Pararhizobium sp. A13: one gene and its partner. The protein of the gene in region 1 interacts with the protein of each later gene in a pairwise test. Links are inferred from orthologs where the notes say so. Each region holds a gene or a part of one and is shown on either strand. Other genes may lie near its edges. The genes, in order: WI754_RS06620 and WI754_RS17660.

Evidence for each region.
Region 2: the proteins of WI754_RS06620 (region 1) and WI754_RS17660 interact in binary tests that used the Escherichia coli proteins (3 or more experiments, as listed by UniProt). The link is inferred for Pararhizobium sp. A13 from one-to-one orthologs.

Annotation. Positions count from the first base shown.
Region 1 is NZ_CP149510.1:1,375,976-1,383,171, forward strand. The notes cover bases 198-3,024. They hold WI754_RS06620 (Gfo/Idh/MocA family oxidoreductase), read left to right. Parts: upstream 198-956; coding sequence 957-2,093; downstream 2,094-3,024. Other genes in these bases: WI754_RS06615 (class II glutamine amidotransferase), read right to left, coding at 198-684; WI754_RS06625 (MurR/RpiR family transcriptional regulator), read left to right, coding at 2,199-3,024. Also shown: more of WI754_RS06615, read right to left, coding at 1-197; more of WI754_RS06625, read left to right, coding at 3,025-3,053; iolC (5-dehydro-2-deoxygluconokinase), read left to right, coding at 3,184-5,103; iolD (3D-(3,5/4)-trihydroxycyclohexane-1,2-dione acylhydrolase (decyclizing)), read left to right, coding at 5,324-7,174. UniProt on the Escherichia coli protein: Hydratase involved in the degradation of sialic acids. Catalyzes the reversible conversion of the dehydrated form of N-acetylneuraminate (Neu5Ac), 2,7-anhydro-N-acetylneuraminate (2,7-AN), to Neu5Ac.
Region 2 is NZ_CP149510.1:3,584,886-3,596,490, reverse strand. The notes cover bases 4,160-7,123. They hold WI754_RS17660 (methionine ABC transporter ATP-binding protein), read left to right. Parts: upstream 4,160-5,091; coding sequence 5,092-6,156; downstream 6,157-7,123. Other genes in these bases: WI754_RS17650 (2-oxoglutarate and iron-dependent oxygenase domain-containing protein), read left to right, coding at 6,869-7,123; WI754_RS17655 (methionine ABC transporter permease), read left to right, coding at 6,110-6,802; WI754_RS17665 (MetQ/NlpA family ABC transporter substrate-binding protein), read left to right, coding at 4,203-4,994; WI754_RS17670 (FAD-linked oxidase C-terminal domain-containing protein), read left to right, coding at 4,160-4,192. Outside these bases: WI754_RS17685 (ABC transporter permease), read left to right, coding at 1-651; WI754_RS17680 (ABC transporter ATP-binding protein), read left to right, coding at 653-1,390; WI754_RS17675 (aminotransferase), read left to right, coding at 1,611-2,786; more of WI754_RS17670, read left to right, coding at 2,783-4,159; more of WI754_RS17650, read left to right, coding at 7,124-7,912; WI754_RS17645 (isoprenylcysteine carboxylmethyltransferase family protein), read right to left, coding at 8,071-8,757; WI754_RS17635 (DUF1236 domain-containing protein), read left to right, coding at 10,270-10,878; WI754_RS17630 (hypothetical protein), read left to right, coding at 10,974-11,138; WI754_RS17625 (hypothetical protein), read right to left, coding at 11,165-11,395; WI754_RS17620 (acyltransferase family protein), read right to left, coding at 11,576-11,605. UniProt on the Escherichia coli protein: Part of the ABC transporter complex MetNIQ involved in methionine import. Responsible for energy coupling to the transport system. It has also been shown to be involved in formyl-L-methionine transport.

The DNA of each region.
Region 1 (7,196 bases):
GTTGAGCGGTTCGGACACGAGGCAGTAGCCGCCGCTCGGCCCCATCGGGGCGGCGTAAAGCGTCGGCGCCTTCCAGTCGGAGGCGTAGCGCACGGCGTAGAGATCATGGCCGTCCGAAAGGGCAGCCGTGAAGCGGACGAGAACCTTGCGCTCCAGATGCTCGGCCAGGCGCTCGACGAAGGCCAGCGTCTCCGCGATGGCGCCGAGCGGATCGCTCTCAAGGCCGAATTGCAGCGCCATCAGGAACAGAAGCTCGCTGTCGGTGGAGCCGGTGCGGGCAGCGTAGAGATCGTTGTCGAGCATCGCCTCCATCGGCCGGCGCAGATGGTCAAAATCGCCGATCTGGCCGTTGTGCATGAAGGACCAGCGGCCGTGGATGAAAGGATGGCAATTGTCGCGCCGCGTGCCGCCGCCGGTTGCGGCCCGCACATGGGCGAGAAACAGCGGCGAGCGGATCTGTCGGGCGATGCTTTTGAGGTTGCAGTCGGACCAGGCGGGCAGGATGTCGCGGTAGCGGCCGGGTTCCGGATGATCGCCGTACCAGGCGATGCCGAAGCCGTCGCCGTTGGTGGCCGTCTTGGCGCGGGTGGCGCAGTGGGATTGCTCGATCAGGGAATGCGCCGGGGACGACACCAGTTCTTCCAGATAAAGCGGCTCTCCGCGATAGGCTGCCCAACGGCACATAAAAGATACTCCGGGTTGCGGGGATGGCCCGCCTTGATGGTTCGTTAACCATGATATTTGCCGATCATCCGGCCGAACATGGTAAAAATGCGTTAACGAACAGGATCATTTCCACATCTTCCTGCACAATCTATCGCCTTTTCCCCGGTGTTTCTGTTCCGCTTGGAACGGGCTTTCGCAATATTCGAACAAAAATTCCATATTGACATGCAATGTAAAAAACATTTCATCTGGCCCCGAAGCCGCAACGCAGTGCTGGGAGGAATTGACAGATGAGTGGCAAACGCAGGATCGGCGTCGGCTTGATCGGCACTGGTTTCATGGGCAAGGCGCATGCGCTGGGCTTCACGGTCGCGGCAAGGGTGTTTGACCTGCCGTTTGAACTTGACCTGGTTTCGGTTGCCGACGTCTCGCTCGATGGCGCCGAAAAGGCACGCCGCAATCTGGGTTTCCGCAACGCGACCGCGGACTGGCGCGAGTTGCTGAGCGACCCGGCTATCGACATCATCGACATCACCACGCCCAATCTGCTGCACAAGGAGATGGCACTGGCCGCGATCGCCCACGGCAAACATGTCTACTGTGAAAAGCCGCTCGCACCGACCGTTGCCGAATGCGCCGAAATGGTTGCCGCGGCGGAAAAGGCCGGCGTCGTCACGCAGGTTGGGTTCAATTATCTGAAGAACCCGATGATCTTCCTGGCGAAGGACCTGATCGAAAGCGGCGAGATCGGCGAAATCCGCTCGGTGCGCGGCATCCATGCCGAGGACTTCATGATGGACGCGTCCGCGCCCTGGAGCTGGCGGCTTGATCCGAAGAGCGGCGGTGGCGCGCTTGCCGACATTGGCAGCCACATTATTGCGTCCCTTCGCCATCTCGTCGGTCCCATCTCCTCGGTATTGGCCGAGACGATCATTCAGGTGCCCGAACGCCCCATCGCACGCGGCTCGAGTGAGATGCGCGCCGTCGAGGTGGACGACATCACCCGCGCCTTCGTGCGCTTCGAAGGCGGCGCGACCGGCAGTTTCGAGGCCAATTGGAGCGCCACCGGCCGCAAGATGCAGCATGATTTCGAAATCTACGGATCGAAGGGCAGCATCGTCTTCACGCAGGAGCGGATGAACGAACTCAAGGTCTGGTTCGCCGGCGACGACGTCCGAAGCCGTGGTTACCGCACCATCTGGGCCGGCCCGGAGCACCCGCCCTACGGCGCCTTCTGCGTCGCCCCCGGCCACCAGATCGGCTTCAACGACCTGAAGGCCATCGAGGCGAATGAATTCCTGCAGGCGATCGCGACTGGCGGCAGACCCGGAACCGATTTCCGGGAAGGCTACGAGGTCCAGAAGGTCGTTTCGGCCACCTACCAATCGGCGAAAACCAATGAGTGGGTGCACATCGGAGCCAGTTGATGAAAGTGCAAAAAAACTTGGAACGGTGGAATGAATATTCTATTCTTCGCTCCATTCTTTACGTAAGGTCTTGAAAACAGCGTACGCAGGAAGAGACCGCAGCCGATGGCCGAAACGGAAAACAGCATCGATGTTCCGCAGGATTTCGACGGCCTGAAGGCGACGATCCTGGAGCGGAAGGCGCAATTGCCGAAGCGTCTCCGCCAGGTCGCGGCTTACGCGCTGGACCATCCGGATGAGATCGCCTTCGGCACGGCTGCGAGTATCGCCACGTCGGCCGATGTTCAGCCCTCGACCCTGGTCCGTTTCGCCCAGCATTTCGGTTTTGAGGGGTTTTCCAGTCTGCAACAGATTTTCCGGGCTCGCCTGCGTGAACGCACACCGGGTTATGACGAGCGTCTCAAGGCACTGAGCGCCAACGATCACAGCAAGCTCGAAAGCGGGTCGATCTTCAACGGCTTCGTCGCCGCGGCCCACCGATCGCTCGACAATATCGCCACCTCCGTCGAGCCCGAAGCCTTCGAGCGCGCCGTCAATATCCTCGCCGGAGCCGAGACGATCTATCTTGTCGCCAAGCGCCGCTCCTATCCGATCTCCGGCTACATGGCCTATGCCTTCGGCAAACTGAAGGTGAAATACCAGATGGTTGGCACGGCGGCCGGTATCGATGACGATATTCTGGCGATGGCCGGCCCGAAAGACGCAGCCTTTGCCGTCAGTTTCTCCCCTTATGCGTCCGAGAGCGTCAATCAGGCAAAATCGCTTGCGGGCCGCAAGGTGCCGGTCGTGTCGCTGACGGACTCGGCCTTCTCGCCGCTGGCGGAATCGTCCAAGGTCTGGTTCGAACTGGTCGAGGCCGATCATGCCGGATTCCGTTCCCTTTCGGCCAGCATGGCCTTTGCCATGGCGCTGACCGTCGCTGTCGCTGAAAAGCGGCGGCGGAATGCCCAGGAACACTAATAGAATGAAAATTCTATATTGACTAAGCGCCAGAATTTATGTTTCATAAAGCCATCATCCAACTGACAATAGGAATGTCGGCGCGACGCCAGCGCCCCGCCGGGAGGAAGCAGTGAGCCAGACCAACAGGATGCAGGCAGACAAGCCGCTTGACCTCATCACCATCGGCCGGGCCTCGGTCGATCTTTACGGCCAGCAGATCGGAACGCGGCTGGAGGACGTCGCCAGTTTCGCCAAGTCCGTCGGCGGCTGCCCCACCAATATCTCCGTCGGTACGGCGCGTCTCGGTCTGAAATCGGCGCTGCTGACCCGTGTCGGCAAAGAGCAGATGGGCCGCTTCATCCGCGAGCAGCTCGAGCGCGAAGGCGTGGAAACCAAGGGCATTGTGACCGATCCCGAACGGCTGACCGCGCTCGCCATTCTCTCCGTTGAAAGCGATCATTCCTTCCCGCTGCTGTTCTACCGCGACAATTGCGCCGACAATGCGCTGTGCGAAGACGATGTGGCCGAAGATTTCATCCGCTCCGCCCGTGCCATCCTGGTCACCGGCACGCATTTCTCCAAGCCGCACACCGATGCCGCCCAACGCAAGGCGATCCGTATTGCCAAGGAAAGCGGCGCCAAGGTCGTCTTCGATATCGACTATCGCCCGAATCTCTGGGGCCTTGCCGGCCATGACGCGGGCGACAACCGCTATATCGCCTCGGAAAAGGTCTCGGCTCACCTGAAGACGGTGCTGGCCGATTGCGACCTGATCGTCGGCACCGAGGAGGAAGTGCTTATCGCATCGGGTGACAGCGACCTGCTTGCGGCGCTCAAGACCATCCGCGCCAATTCCAAGGCGACGATCGTGCTGAAGCGCGGGCCGATGGGCTGCATCGTCTACGATGGTCCGATTTCGGATAATCTCGAAGACGGTATCGTCGGCAAGGGCTTCCCGATCGAGGTCTACAACGTTCTCGGCGCCGGCGACGCCTTCATGTCCGGCTTCCTGCGCGGTTGGCTGAAAGGCGAACCGCATGCCACCTCGGCCACATGGGCCAATGCCTGCGGCGCCTTTGCTGTCTCGCGTCTGCTCTGCGCACCGGAAATTCCGACCTGGACCGAGCTGCAGTTTTTTCTCGAAAACGGCAGCAAGGAAAAGGCGCTGCGCAAGGACGAGGCGATCAACCACGTCCATTGGGCAACAACCCGCCGCCGCGAGATCCCGCAGCTGATGGCGCTCGCCATTGACCACCGCAGCCAACTCGAGGATCTTGCCGATGGCAATCCTGATCTGCTGGCCCGCATCCCGGCCTTCAAGGTGCTGGCCGTCAAGGCGGCCGAGCGTATCGCCAACGGCCGCCCCGGCTTCGGCATGCTCATCGATGACAAATACGGCCGCGAGGCCCTGTTTGCCGCCGCCAAGAACAAGGATTTCTGGATCGCCAAGCCGATCGAGCTTCCGGGTTCGCGGCCGCTGCAGTTCGAGTTCAGTCAGGACCTCGGTAGCCGGCTCATCGATTGGCCGGTCGATCACTGCATCAAGGTCTTGAGCTTCTACCATCCGGACGATCCGGCCGAGATGAAGGCCGCCCAGATCGCCAAGCTGCGTTCCGCCTTCGAGGCAGCGCGGAAAGTCGGCCGCGAAATCCTGATCGAGATCATCGCCGGCAAGCACGGTACACTCGACGACCAGACCATTCCCCGCGCCCTCAATGAGCTTTATGATGCCGGCCTGAAGCCCGACTGGTGGAAGCTGGAGCCGCAGGCAAGCCGCGCCGCCTGGGCCGCCATCGATGCGGTCATCGAAAAGCGCGATCCCCTCTGCCGCGGCGTCGTTCTACTCGGACTGGAGGCGCCGTATGATGTGCTCAAGGAAGGTTTTGCCGCTGCGCGCACCTCCAAGACGGTCAAGGGCTTTGCCGTTGGCCGCACGATCTTTGCCGATGCCAGCAAGGCGTGGCTCGCAGGCGAGATGACCGACGAGCAGGCGATCGCCGACATGGCGGGCAAGTTCGAGGCTCTGGTCAATCTGTGGCTCGGCTTGGCGGAGACGAAAGCGGCTTGAAAAACCCGGTGAGTGCCGAGGATACGGCCCTCACTCCCTCTGTCCCTTCGGTAATCTCCTCTTCAAAGAGGGTGATTAGCTTTGCCGACGACAGCGCAGATGAGAGAAAACTATGATCTCCGCCATCGAGGGGGAGATGTCCCGAAGGGACGGAGGGGGGTAGAACTCTCCTCGTATGCGGAGTTAATGCGAGGCGATGGCCTCGTTCGAGGAGGAAACAATGAGCCTGAAAACAGTCCGCCTGACCATGGCGCAAGCCGTGGCGCGGTTCCTGACGCGGCAGATGACCGTGATCGATGGCGAAAAACTGCCGATCTTCGGCGGTGTCTTTGCCATTTTCGGTCACGGTAACGTCGCGGGCATCGGCGAGGCGCTATACGGCATCAAGGACACGTTGCCGACGTATCGCGCCCAGAACGAGCAGGGCATGGCGAATGCAGCGATCGCCTTTGCCAAGGCAAGCTTCCGCCGGCGCTTCATGGCGTGCACGACGTCGATCGGCCCCGGTGCGCTGAACATGGTGACTTCCGCGGCGCTCGCGCACGTCAACCGCTTGCCCGTTCTTTTCCTTCCCGGCGACGTCTTCGCCAATCGCCGCCCCGATCCGGTTCTGCAGCAGATCGAGGATTTCGGCGACGGCACCATGACTGTGAACGACTGCTTCCGTCCCGTCTCGCGCTATTTCGATCGCATCACCCGTCCGGAACAGATCATCCCGGCGCTGCGCCGCGCCATGCAGGTGTTGACCGACCCCGCCGATTGCGGCCCGGTGACGCTGGCGCTCTGCCAGGATGTGCAGGCGGAAGCCTATGATTATCCGGAGAACTTCTTCGACGAGAAGGTCTGGACGACCCGGCGCCTCCACCCCGATGCCGATGAACTGGCCCATGCGATCACGGCGCTGAAGGCGGCCAAAAAGCCGGTGATCATCGCCGGCGGCGGCGTGCTCTATTCGGAAGCCGCCAAAGCGCTCGCAACGTTCGCCGAGACGCACGGTATCCCCGTCGTCGAAACCCAGTCTGGCAAGTCCTCGCTGCCACATAGCCATCCGCTCAACATGGGTTCGGTCGGCGTCACGGGTACCTCGGCCTCCAACCAGCTTGCCGAAGAGGCCGATGTTGTTCTCGCGGTCGGTTCGCGCCTCCAGGATTTCACCACCGGCTCCTGGTCGCTGTTCAAAAATGACGATCTGAAGATCATCGGCCTTAACGTACAGGCCTTCGACGCCGCCAAGCATGAGGGCCTGCCGCTGGTATCCGACGCCCGCGTCGGGCTGGAGGCGTTGAGCGCCGGGCTTGGTTCGCAAAAGGCCGATGGGGCCTGGACGAAGAAGGCGACCGCCGGCAAGGCCGAGTGGCTGAAGGCAGCGGACAAGGCAATGGAGGCCACCAACGCTACACTGCCGTCCGATGCGCAGGTGATCGGTGCCGTCCAGCGCGCCCGAACGGAGAATACCACGCTCGTTTGCGCCGCCGGCGGTCTGCCGGGCGAGTTGCACAAGCTCTGGCAGGCGGATTCCCCCGGCAGCTATCACATGGAATACGGTTTTTCGACCATGGGTTATGAAGTCGCCGGCGGTCTCGGCGTCAAGCTCGCCAAACCGAATAGCGACGTCATCGTCATGGTCGGCGACGGCAGTTACATGATGCTGAATTCAGAAATCGCCTCCTCGATCATGCTCGGTGCCAAGATCACCATCGTGCTGCTCGACAATGCCGGCTATGGCTGCATCAACCGACTGCAGATGGCCACCGGCGGCGCGAACTTCAACAATCTGTTGAGGGACACGCATCACGTCACGCTGCCAGCCATCGATTTTGCCGCCCACGCGGCTGCCATGGGCGCTGTGACGCGCAAGGTTTCGTCGATCGCCGAGCTGGAAATCGCGCTGAAGGAAACCGCCGGCGCAGATCGCACGACGGTTATCGTTATCGACACAGACCCGCTCATCACCACGGATGAGGGCGGTCACTGGTGGGATGTCGCGGTGCCGGAAGTTTCCGAGCGCGCGAAGGTCAACGAGGCCCGCAAGGGCTACGAGAAAGCGCTTGCCGCACAGCGCATCGGTTAAGAAACGTCCCGTCCTGATATGG
Region 2 (11,605 bases), 2.2 Mb from region 1 along the record:
GTCATGGCAACGCTGTGGGGTCTTCTGCTATCTGGCGACTTGCTCAGCCATATCTCGATCACGACATTGCGGGTGATCCTCGGCTTCGGTCTGGGCACGGTTGCCGGAACGATCGCGGGAGCTGCGACCGGTTATTTCGGTCCGGCACGCCGTCTGCTTGATCCCACCATCCAGGCGCTTCGCGCGATCCCGTCGATCGCCTGGGTTCCGCTCTTCATCCTGTGGTTCGGCATCTTCGAAACGTCGAAGGTCATGCTCATTGCCGTCGGCGTTTTCTTTCCGGTCTATCTCGGCGTCTGCGGCGCGCTGCAGTCCGTCGACCGCAAGATTGTCGAAGTCGGACGCATATTCCGCCTCTCGGGTTTTGCGCTCGTCCGGCGAATCCTGCTGCCGTCAATCCTGCCGTCCTACATCCTGTCACTGCGGTCGGGGCTGGGTCTCGGCTGGATGTTCGTCGTCGCGGCGGAGTTCATGGGCGCTTCCGAGGGGCTGGGCTACCTGTTGGTCGATGGCCAGCAGCTTGGCAAGCCGGATCAGATCATCGCGGCGATCATCACCTTTGCGCTCATTGGCAAGGCGACTGACAGTCTGCTTGTCGCCGCCACGGCGCCACTGGTGCGCTGGCAGGACAATTTCCGGCGGGAGGGTTGAGATGCTGTCATTGCGCAACGTCACGAAGGTCTATCCAAATGGGGTCCATGCCCTCGACCGGGTGTCAATCGACATCCAGCCGGGACAAATAACCGCGGTCATTGGTGGGTCGGGTTGCGGCAAGAGCACGCTCCTGCGGCTGATCAGCGGACTTGACACGCCGAGCGCCGGGTCGGTTTCGCTCGACCGGGAGACGATTTCCAGCCCGCACCCTTTGATAAATCTGATCTTCCAGGAGCCTCGACTTCTGCCGTGGCTCACGGTGTCGGACAATGTCGGTTTCGGCCTTGCCGATATCGACGCGGATGAGCGCCGCCGGCGGGTTGCAAAGAGCCTGAAGACAGTCGGTTTGGCTGACCTTGCCGACCGGTGGCCAAAGGAACTGTCAGGCGGGCAGGCACAACGCGTTGCCATAGCGCGTGCGCTTGTTACGCAGCCGGGGGTTCTTCTCCTCGATGAGCCCTTCTCCGCTCTGGATGCCTTCACCCGCGCCGACCTGCAGAAGCATCTTCTTGACATCTGGGCGGAGGCCAAACCCACGCTCGTTCTGGTAACCCACGACATCGACGAGGCACTGATACTGGCTGACCGCCTGATTGTCATGCAACCTTGGCCAGGTCGCATCTACAAGGAATTGGCAGTTGATATGCCGAAATCGCGCGATCTGGCCTCACCGGGTTTCGAGGCAGCCAAACGTAGTTTGTTGAAATTGCTTGATACCACTTTAACGGCGGCTTGATCGCCTCAATGAGCTCGGCCGCTATTGCTGAAACGCGTTTCGAGGCCGGCAAGGCTACGAAGTTCGGGGTGCCGAAGTGGTATTCACGATGCGGCTCCTGCATCCAGAAAATCATTTCGCAGAAGGATCGTCGATCAATAATAATATACTTTGTACGTCGATTTTATAGCTAATAAGCTTCAGTTTCGATGAGCGACTTCGATGCAAGAAAGGTGTGGTTTTGGTCAATTCTGTCCTTGGTGCGCCGGGCACGTCTGTTTTTGAGTCCATGTCGCGTCTCGCCGCCGAGACGGGTTCGATCAATCTCGGTCAGGGTTTTCCGGAAGGGCTTGAACCACCGGAGCTGATCGAGGCGGCCATTCAGGCGCTTCGCGATGGACCGCACCAGTATCCGCCGATGATGGGGCTGCCGTCGCTGCGTCGTGCCGTTGCCGACAATGCGCGGCGCTTTCTCGGCCTCGAGGTCGACTGGGAGCGCGAAGTTCTGGTGACCTCAGGCGCGACCGAGGCGCTCACCGACACTTTCCTCGCGCTCTTGAACGCAGGCGATGAGGTCATCGTGCTAGAACCTGTCTACGATGCCTACGGCGCCCTCATTCGCCGGGCCGGCGGGGTTCCCGTTCCGGTGCGGCTTGCGCCGCCGGAATGGCAGCTGCCGCGCGACGAACTGCAGATGGCGATCACGCCGCGGACGAGAATGATCGTGGTCAACAATCCGATGAACCCGATTGGCAAGATTTTCGACGCTGCAGAACTGGCGTTTCTCGCGGCGCTGGTGCGTCGCCATGACCTCGTGATCGTTGCAGACGAGGTTTACGAGCATCTCGTCTTCGACGGCAATTCCTTCACATCCTTCCTGTCGCTGCCAGAAATCCATGATCGTGTCGTGCGGATCGGTTCCGCCGGAAAGACCTTTTCGGTAACCGGCTGGAAAGTGGGCTACGTAACCGCCGCGCCGGATCTCCTCGGGCCTATTTCGCGCGCCCATCAATATGTTACCTTCACCACGCCGCCGGCCTTGCAGGCCGCCGTCGCCGTCGGCCTCAATTTGCCAGACAGCTACTTCGAAGGTCTGCGCCGCGACCTCGCAGCCCGGCGCGATGTGCTCGTTGGCGGTTTGCGCCGCGCGGGCTTCCATGTCTCCGATGTCTGGTCCACCTATTTCGCAGTCGCGGATATCGGCGCTTTCGACCCCGAGAAGGATGACCTCGCCTTCAGCAGCCGTCTCACGCTGGAGGCTGGCGTGACGCCGGTTCCGGTGTCCTCGTTCTACGGCGCGCGCGACGTAACCAGTCATGTCCGCTTCTGCTTTGCCAAGACCTTCGAAACCCTGGAGGAGGCGGTCGCCCGGCTCGCCCGCTGGCGCGAAGGCCAGAGCTGGAAGGCTGCTTCGTGAGCACGCATGTCACCTCGTCCGGCCTTGCCGCTGCCCTTGTGGCGCTGAAGGAGCGCTTTGGCGAGAACGTCGTCACCGGGGCTTCTGTGCGCGACCTCCATGCCCGCGACGAGAGCCATCATGCGGCCGTATCGCCGGATGTCGTCGTCTTTGCGGAAACCACGCAGGACGTTGCCGACCTAGTCCTCATCGCCGCCCGCTACACCGTCCCCGTTGTGCCGTTCGGCGCGGGTTCCGGCCTTGAAGGCGGCGCGATCCCCGTTCATGGCGGCATATCGCTGGACACGTCGCGCCTTGACGGCGTGCTGGAAATTCGCCCCGACGACATGATCGTGCGCGTCGGCGCCGGTGTGCGCAGGCTCGCGCTCAATCATGCATTGCGGGAAACCGGTCTGTTCTTCCCCGTCGATCCCGGTGCCGATGCTTCGATCGGCGGCATGGTGGCGACCGGTGCCAGCGGCACGAATGCCGTTCGATTCGGCACCATGCGCGAGAACGTGCTCGGCCTCACGGTTGTCACCGCAGATGGAAAGATCGTCCGGACCGGATCGCTGGCCCGAAAGTCCTCTTCCGGCTATGACCTCACCCGGTTGCTCGTCGGATCCGAGGGGACACTCGGGATTGTCACAGAGGCGATACTGCGGCTGCATCCGGTACCCGAGGCGCTCTCAGCCCATGCCGGATTTGCGACCCTGGCCGGCGCCGTCGCCGCCGTGACGGATATCAAGCGTCTCGGGCTTGTGATCGGCCGCGTCGAGCTATTGGACGAACCGCTGGTCGCGGTCATCAACCGTCGCGGTGCGCTGTCGCTGGCGCCACTGCCGACACTGTTTTTCGAGTTTCACGGCCAGGCCGAAGAGATCGGCTCTCTGTCTGCGACGATTGCTGCCATCGTTGCCGAGCACGGTGGGACGGCACTTGTCTGGGCTCGTGATCGCGCCGCGGCGCAACAGCTCTGGGAGATCCGCCGTGTGGCACTGTCCTGGGCGAAGGCGGAGCGTCCTGGCGCGCACTCCTGGCCGAGCGATGTCTGTGTGCCGATCTCGCGGCTTGCCGAGGTTATCCTCGAAACCCGCGCAGACGTGGATCGCAGCGGGCTTACGGCATATATCGTCGGCCATGTCGGCGACGGCAATTTCCATTGTGTCTTCATGCATTTGCCGGGCGAGGTGGACGAGGTTCACCGTCTCGCGGACCGCATCGTGCTGTGTGCGCTTGAAGCCGGCGGCACCGCCAGCGGCGAACACGGGGTCGGCCTCGGCAAGCGCGCCTATCAGGAGCTTGAACACGGCCGGGAAGCCGTTGCCCTGATGCGCCGGCTAAAGGCGGCTTTCGATCCGCACGGCATTCTCAATCCGGGGAAGGTTCTGCCCGACCCCGCCGATCATCCAACCGCACACTCCTGAAGGATATTTCATGCGCCGTTCATCCACCGTTCTCACTGCCCTGACTGCCCTGGGCCTTCTTTTCGCAGGCTCTGCCTCGGCCGAAACGATCCGCTTTGGGGTCACTGCTGGGCCGCACGCCCAGATCGCCGAAGCACTCGTGCCCGTCGCCAAGGCAAAGGGCCTCGATGTCGAGGTCGTCGAATTTTCGGATGGCGCGCTGATCGATCCGGCAACCGACGACGGCGACCTCGATGCCAACGGCTTCCAGCACACGCCCTACCTCAACCAGCAGAACAAGGATCGCGGCCTCGCAGTTGCTGCCGTCGGCAGCAAGACGGTGCTCCTGCCCATGGCCGGCTATTCGCGGAAGGTGAAATCCCTTGCCGAGCTTCCCGACGGCGCGCAGGTCACCATCCCCAACGATCCAAGCAACCTCGGCCGTGCACTCAAGCTGCTCGAAGCCGGCGGCCTGATCAAGCTCACGCCCGGCCTCACCTTCAACGCCACCGAGCTGGACATCATCGACAATCCGAAGAACATCAAGATCATCCCGCTGGAAACCGCTCAACTGCCGCGATCTCTGGAGGATGTCGATTTTTCGGTCATTACCTCGCATTTCGCGCTGTCTGCCGGCCTGAAGCCGAACCGTGACGCCATCCTGGTCGAGGATCAGCTGTCGGATTATTTCTGCCTGATCGGAGTTGCCGAAAAGAACAAGGATGCGCCTTGGGTCAAGACCCTTGTCGAGGCCTACAAATCGCCGGAAGTGAAGGCCTTCGTCGAAAAGACGTTCGAGGGCAACGTCATCGCGGGTTGGTAAGGCCGTGACAGCAACCGTTCGCCACTTGCCCCTTCCAGCCGAAACGGATGCCGTCCTTGCCGATGGCGTGGCCAACGCGCCCGCGTCGGCGGAACCGTTGATCCGGATCGATGACCTGACCAAGGTCTACGACGTGAAAACCGGCCCGGTTCTCGATCGGGTCAACCTCACGATCGGAGAGGGCGACATACACGGCATTATCGGGCGCTCCGGGGCCGGCAAGAGCACGCTGGTGCGCTGCCTCAACGGCCTCGTTCAGCCGACATCGGGCAAGGTCGTGGTCTCCGGACTGGAGATCAGCCGGCTGTCTGGCGCAAGCCTGCGGACCGCGCGACGCGACATTGCCATGATCTTCCAGCATTTCAGCCTTTTGTCCTCGCGCACGGCTGCCGGCAACATCGCGCTGCCGCTCGAGATCGCCGGGGTGCCGAAGGACGAAATTCGTCGCCGTATTCCAGCTCTTCTCGACCTGGTCGGGCTTTCGCAAAAGGCTGACGCCTATCCTTCGGAGCTTTCCGGTGGTCAAAAGCAGCGCGTCGGCATTGCCCGTGCGCTGGCGCTTGATCCCAAGGTGCTGCTCTCAGACGAAGCGACGTCGGCGCTCGATCCGGAGACGACCGAACAGATTCTGGCACTCCTCAAGGACATCAACCGGCGGCTTGGCCTGACGATCGTGCTGATCACCCACGAAATGGACGTCGTGCGCCAGATCGCAAGCCACGTGACCGTGCTTGAAGGTGGAAAGCGCATTGAGACCGGTCCGACTTTCGACGTCTTCGCCTTTCCCAAATCCGCCGTCGCCCGTTCCTTTCTGTCGAGCATCGTCGCCCAGGATCTGCCGCCGCAGGTACAGCAGCGCCTGCTGCCGTCGCCGGTCGCGGAGTCCGACCCGGTCTTGCGCATCGTCTTCACCGGTGAAGCTGCCCATGATCCGGTCGTGGCAGCGCTCGTCGAAAAGTTCCACATCCGGCCGAACATCCTGCATGGTCGCATCGACTATATCGATGACCGTCCGCTCGGCATCCTGACCCTGATCGCTGAAGGCGGCGCCCCCGTCATCGATCGGGTGCTTGCCTATCTTTCATCCCTCGGACTCTACGGAGAGGTCATCGGACATGCTGTTCGACCTGCTGCCGCCGGCGCTCGCCGGTCTCCTTCTTGATTCGCTGCGGCAGACCGTCACCATGGTGGCGGTTGCTGCGTTGTTGTCGACGCTCGTCGGTCTGCCGCTCGGCATTCTGCTGGTGGTGACGGCGCCGGGCCAGTTTCTGGAGCGCCCCGTTTTTAACCGCATCGCCGGCACGGTGGTCAATCTGGTGCGCTCGACGCCCTTCATCATCCTGATGGTGGCGATCATTCCTTTTACACGCCTTGTCGCTGGAACGACGGTCGGCACGTTCGCAGCCATCGTGCCCCTCACCGTCGCGATTATCCCTCTTTATGCCCGTCTTGCCGAAACGGCGATGCGGGAGGTCGATCAGACACTGATAGAGGCGGCGGAAAGCATGGGGGCGACGCCGTTGCAGATCATTTGCAAGGTTCTCCTGCCGGAAGCTTTGCCAGGCATCGTCGCCGGCCAGACGGTCACGCTTGTCAGCCTGATCGGCTATTCTGCCATGGCCGGCACGGTCGGCGGGGGTGGCCTTGGCGATCTCGGCATCCGCTTTGGCTATCAGCGTTTCATGCCGGAGGTCATGGTGGCGGTGGTCGTCACTCTGGTCGCCATCGTTCAATCGATCCAGATGGCTGGTGATTGGGCAGCCCGCAGTGTCAACCACCGGGTCGCCCGCGGCCGCGGCAGCACGTGACCGATGTACAAACGGGCTGCGCCATAGTGGCCCAAATTCCGTTCATTCAACCGATGAGACAGCCAGATGACCCTCCATTCCCATCCAGTCCAGACACACCTGCCTACGCTCGACTTTTCGCGCTTCCATGGAACGGCCTCAGAGCGGGACGCATTCATCGCCGAACTGCGCAAGACGCTGCATGACCATGGTTTTTTCTACCTGACGGGACATGGCGTCGATACCAAGTTGATCGCCGATGTCGTCGCGACCGCCAAGCGCTTCTTCGCGCTGCCGCTCGAGCAGAAGATCGAGATCGAAATGGTGAAGTCGCCGCATTTCCGCGGCTATAATCGGGCGGGCCTGGAGCGGACGCGTGGCGAACAGGACTGGCGCGAGCAGCTCGACGTCAACACCGAGGGCGAGGCAGTTGCAATCGGCCCGGATACGCCGGCCTGGCACCGTCTTCTCGGCCCGAACCAGTGGCCGTCGGCGCTGCCGGAGCTGAAGCCGCTGCTGCTTGCCTATCAGGCGGAGGTCACCCGCATCGGTATCGATGTGCTGAAGGCGATTGCCGTGGCGCTCGGCCAGCCGGAGGACGTTTTTGCGCCGATCTATGAGCCGCAGCCGTCGCAATTGCTGAAGATCATCCGCTATCCGGGCCGCGACGTGGCAGAGACCGATCAGGGCGTCGGGGCACACAAGGATGGTGGCTTCGTGACCGTGCTGCTTCAGGATGTGACGCCAGGCCTCAGGGTGCGTACGGAGGAGGGGGTGTGGATCGAGGCGCCGCCGGTTCCAGGCACGTTCATCATCAATACCGGCGAACTGCTTGAACTCGCCACAAACGGCTTTGTGCGGGCAGACGTACACGGCGTGGTTGCGCCGCCGGCGGGTGCCGAGCGCTTCTCGGTCGCCTTCTTCCTCGGTGCCCGATATGACGCCTCGATTCCGGTCATCGATCTGCCCGAAGAGTTGCGCGGGTCGCAGCGCGGCATCACGGTCGATCCGCTGAACCCGATCTTCCGTGAAGTCGGCCAGAACCACCTGAAAAGCCGGCTCCGTTCGCATCCAGACGTCGCGCGCGCGCATCACGCCGATCTCCTCGCGCCGGAACAGCGCGAAGGTTAGGGGTATGCACCGAGCACGATCGAAACGGGGAACCCTCCGCATCATCTTCCATATTCGATGATGGACAGGCCTGCAAAGACGGGCGTCGGCAAGCGGATGCTACGACGGACGATGTTCGCTCACTGAGGGCGTTGCGCGCTACGCATCAGCCTCCGCCGTCACGCCGCCGACCGCAGCTTTCCCGCGTTCGTAAACGGCATGATTCGAGGCACTGCTTGCGCATAGGAGTCGTAATCGGGGAAAGTTGCCCGCAACACCCGTTCCTCGTTAACCATGCGTCGCAGTTGGATCAGCCAGTGGATGACGCCAAGTGACACCGACCAGATCGACAGGTTCATGGTGATGAGCCCGATCACCGCGATTTCCTCGGTGAGATAGAGCGGGTGACGCACGATGGAGTAGGGGCCGCTGGCGACCAGTGTTCGCGCTTCAGGCATGATGCTGAAGGCGCGGCCCAGAAAAAACAGCACATAGACCGAGGCAAGAAGTCCGATGATGGTCAAAGCCAAGCCTAACGAGCGAGTAGCAATGGACATTTCAACGGGCGGCAAATACCCGGCGACGACGACCAAAAGGAAGGTGCCCGCCATTGCTGTGATGTAGCCCTCCGTGCTTTCAGCCGAGCGGAGCGGAGGGAGGCGGGTAATTGTAACGACACAGATCATTCCAAGGAACAGCACGGACGCAAAACTGGCTGCTGCAGTCACTACGTCGATAGACGTCAGATCGGCGCGCGCGAAAGTCTGCTGAATGAAAATCACCCGGGTTATCAGCGCCGGAATGAAGTAGAGACAGATGCAGACCCTGCCGGCGATGTCAGCAACAGCCAAATATCGACTGTTCATTGGTGCCTCCCCAGGATTGTTCGGAGGCCATCTTGGCACGGTTGCAGTGAATATCAACGGCAACTGTATAAATTAGTAAACTCGCCTGGAGCGGACGCGGCGTATGATCTCGGCATGAGAGGACAAGCAGGCGAGAGCGGCCAAGATTATCAGAGCGGTCCCGAGCAGTGTTGTCGGGATCGGAAGCGACCAGTAGCTACTCCCCGGCAGAGACGGTCCAAGGCCACTTGCCTCAGGGCGGTTTGCGCCGGTGTTGGCAAGGATCAGCACAAGCAGCGCAACATGGGCATGAACGAAGCGCGTCCTAGGAAGCCGTTTCGGGAGCAATGCGAGATACACACCACAGGCTGCGAGGGACCCCAGCGCGGCGATAAGGTGCCACACTTCGACCCCTGAGATGCCAAGCAACACAAACGCCGGTAGGCGCAACACCGGTAGTGTCGTCAGGTACAGTGCCCAAGCAAGCGCGCTCGATGGATACACCGCAAGCAGGACTATACTGACGGCAAATATTGCACCCACGGCATAGACCAAAGCGGGTCCGAGACGAACAAATGTCAGAACCAGGGCACGCATATGCTTTCCTCCTTCGGCCGGTGGCATGGTTCTAGGCAGAATATGAGCCAATGCTTGAGCAAGGATTACCACTCGATTGGCGCCGTGTGGTACCGGAAGTTGTTACTCTGTGGCGGCCATGTCAAGTGTTCGTCCTCTCGGCGCAAAGAAACCCACACAAAACATCTCGCCAATTGACGGCAGGTGCTGAAACACGCCTGGTTGTCGATGTCGACGCACCGGTTGAGGCGGTATCGCCGTTGCCGTGATAGCGCTGGGCCGGACAGCCTCGATAGGCGCTCTCGGCATCAATTCTGCGCGGCAGCAAGCCCGTTGATCTGTAGACTCGGATATTCTCAGCAACGATCCGAGCGGCAGATTCCCGGTTCGTCGGAGCGGAGATGTGAGGCAGGGCGGTGATGCTTGGATGATCCCATACGGGAGAGCGGTCAGAAAGTGGTTCGTGGCCGAACCTGTGACAACTTGTGCCCTATTTCGGTGCGGCCATCCGGATAGATGATCTCGTTATATCCTATGTCCGACCAGCCCTGCGCCCTATGAATGGTAGCAATACCGGTTGTACCTTTGTCCCAGCCAGGAGGCGTAGCAGTGAGGTGCGCCACGCCGAGAGTCGTTTGCCTGCGAACAGTCATGATGATGATTTGCTTGGGTATTGTCGATATATTTAATGTGTCTAAAATTCATCCAGTCGATCGGAAAGGCCCCCGCTTCGATCGGCGGGAGGTTTTGTCTTTCCCCGAGGCCGAGCCTCCACAAGTCGCCGCCACCCTATGTGGAAGAAGACGACTAGAGGCCCGTGCGGCAATCCTCGTTTGCCGTGCGGGCCTTGCGGCCGTTGATGCCCTGAAGAGAGTGCGCTCGGATGCGGAAAACTGCATCCACGGAACCTTGCGCGGGGTCAGGCGTTTGGGATTCACCATTCACAGGAGAAAAAACATGCGGTGGATTTCAAAGCCCTTGCTCGTCGGTGCCATGCTGCTCTCAGGCGCAGGGCTCGCGCAAGCTGCCATGATGGCGACGACGGCGACGGACCTGACGGTCTATTCCGGGCCCGGCACGGGATATCCTTCCGTTGGTGTCGCGACGCGCGGCAGTTCGGCAGTGCTTGACGGCTGCCTCGACGGCGAGAATTGGTGCCGCATCGATGTCAACGGCATGCGTGGCTGGGTTTTCGCCCAGGAACTGACCGTGGACTACAATGGCGCGCCGGTTATCCTTCAGGAACGCCGCGTCGATCTTGGTGTCCCGGTCGTCAGCTACGATGGGACGGGCAGCATCGGCGGACCTGCCGATCCCGCACCGGGAGATGAATTGATCGGGAAGGTCGGCGAAACCATCGTACCGCCGCCCGAAGTGATCACCTATATCGAGCGCACGCCCATGGAGACGGCTCCCTATGACGGCGAAGTGGTGGTCGGGGCAACTCTGCCGGGCGATGTGGTGATCTCGCAGGTGCCGAACTATCAGTACAGCTATGTGCGCATTAACGATCGGCCGATACTGGTCGATCCGCAAAGCCGCCGGATCGTCTATGTTTATGAATAGACGCTGATTTTGAAAGTCTGGCCCGGTCCGCGGAACGCGCGGCCGGGCAGGGGCATACCGCCGGGTTCCACGAGAGTTCGGCTGGAGGAAAGGACATGACCTCGCGCGCAGGCATGATCGCCGTGATCGGCTTCGTGATCGGTTCGATTCTCAGTGTCCTTGTCGTGCAATATTACGCGCCGGATGCAAGCACCAAAAACACCATGCCTCCGGACCCGCTTGTCGTTGCGCCGGAAAATGCTGCCGAGGAGACCAGGTAGCGGATTTGCTCTCCTCTTTTTACCAATCACGCCCCGATGGCGATGTCCCGCCGCAAGGCGATTTCGCAGGCTGTCGTCAAAACGGCAAGGTCCCGTTCACCGTTCTGGTAGAGCCGGACCATGATATTGGCGCAGATCTCCATGTCACTGTCTGATCGTGCCCTTTGATGTGCTTCGCAAAACTGATCGAAAACGAGCCGTAGTGTGTCGATATCCTCGGCACAGAGAACGTCCATATGCATGGTGGCGTTCGCCATGGGGATTCCTCCTTTGGGTGGGGCGGTTGCAACCCGTTTAGGCCCCCACTACCTGATGATGACCGCAGTTTAGCGCAATTTTAAGATAGCGCCATTCACTAAGACATGTTCGTGGCCTTAGCGAAGGTTTACGTCAGCAAGCGTGCGGTTTCGTGCCTTTCTAAGGCAAGGAGTTGTGGCCTATTTCTTGACCAGCGTAGGTCCCACGTC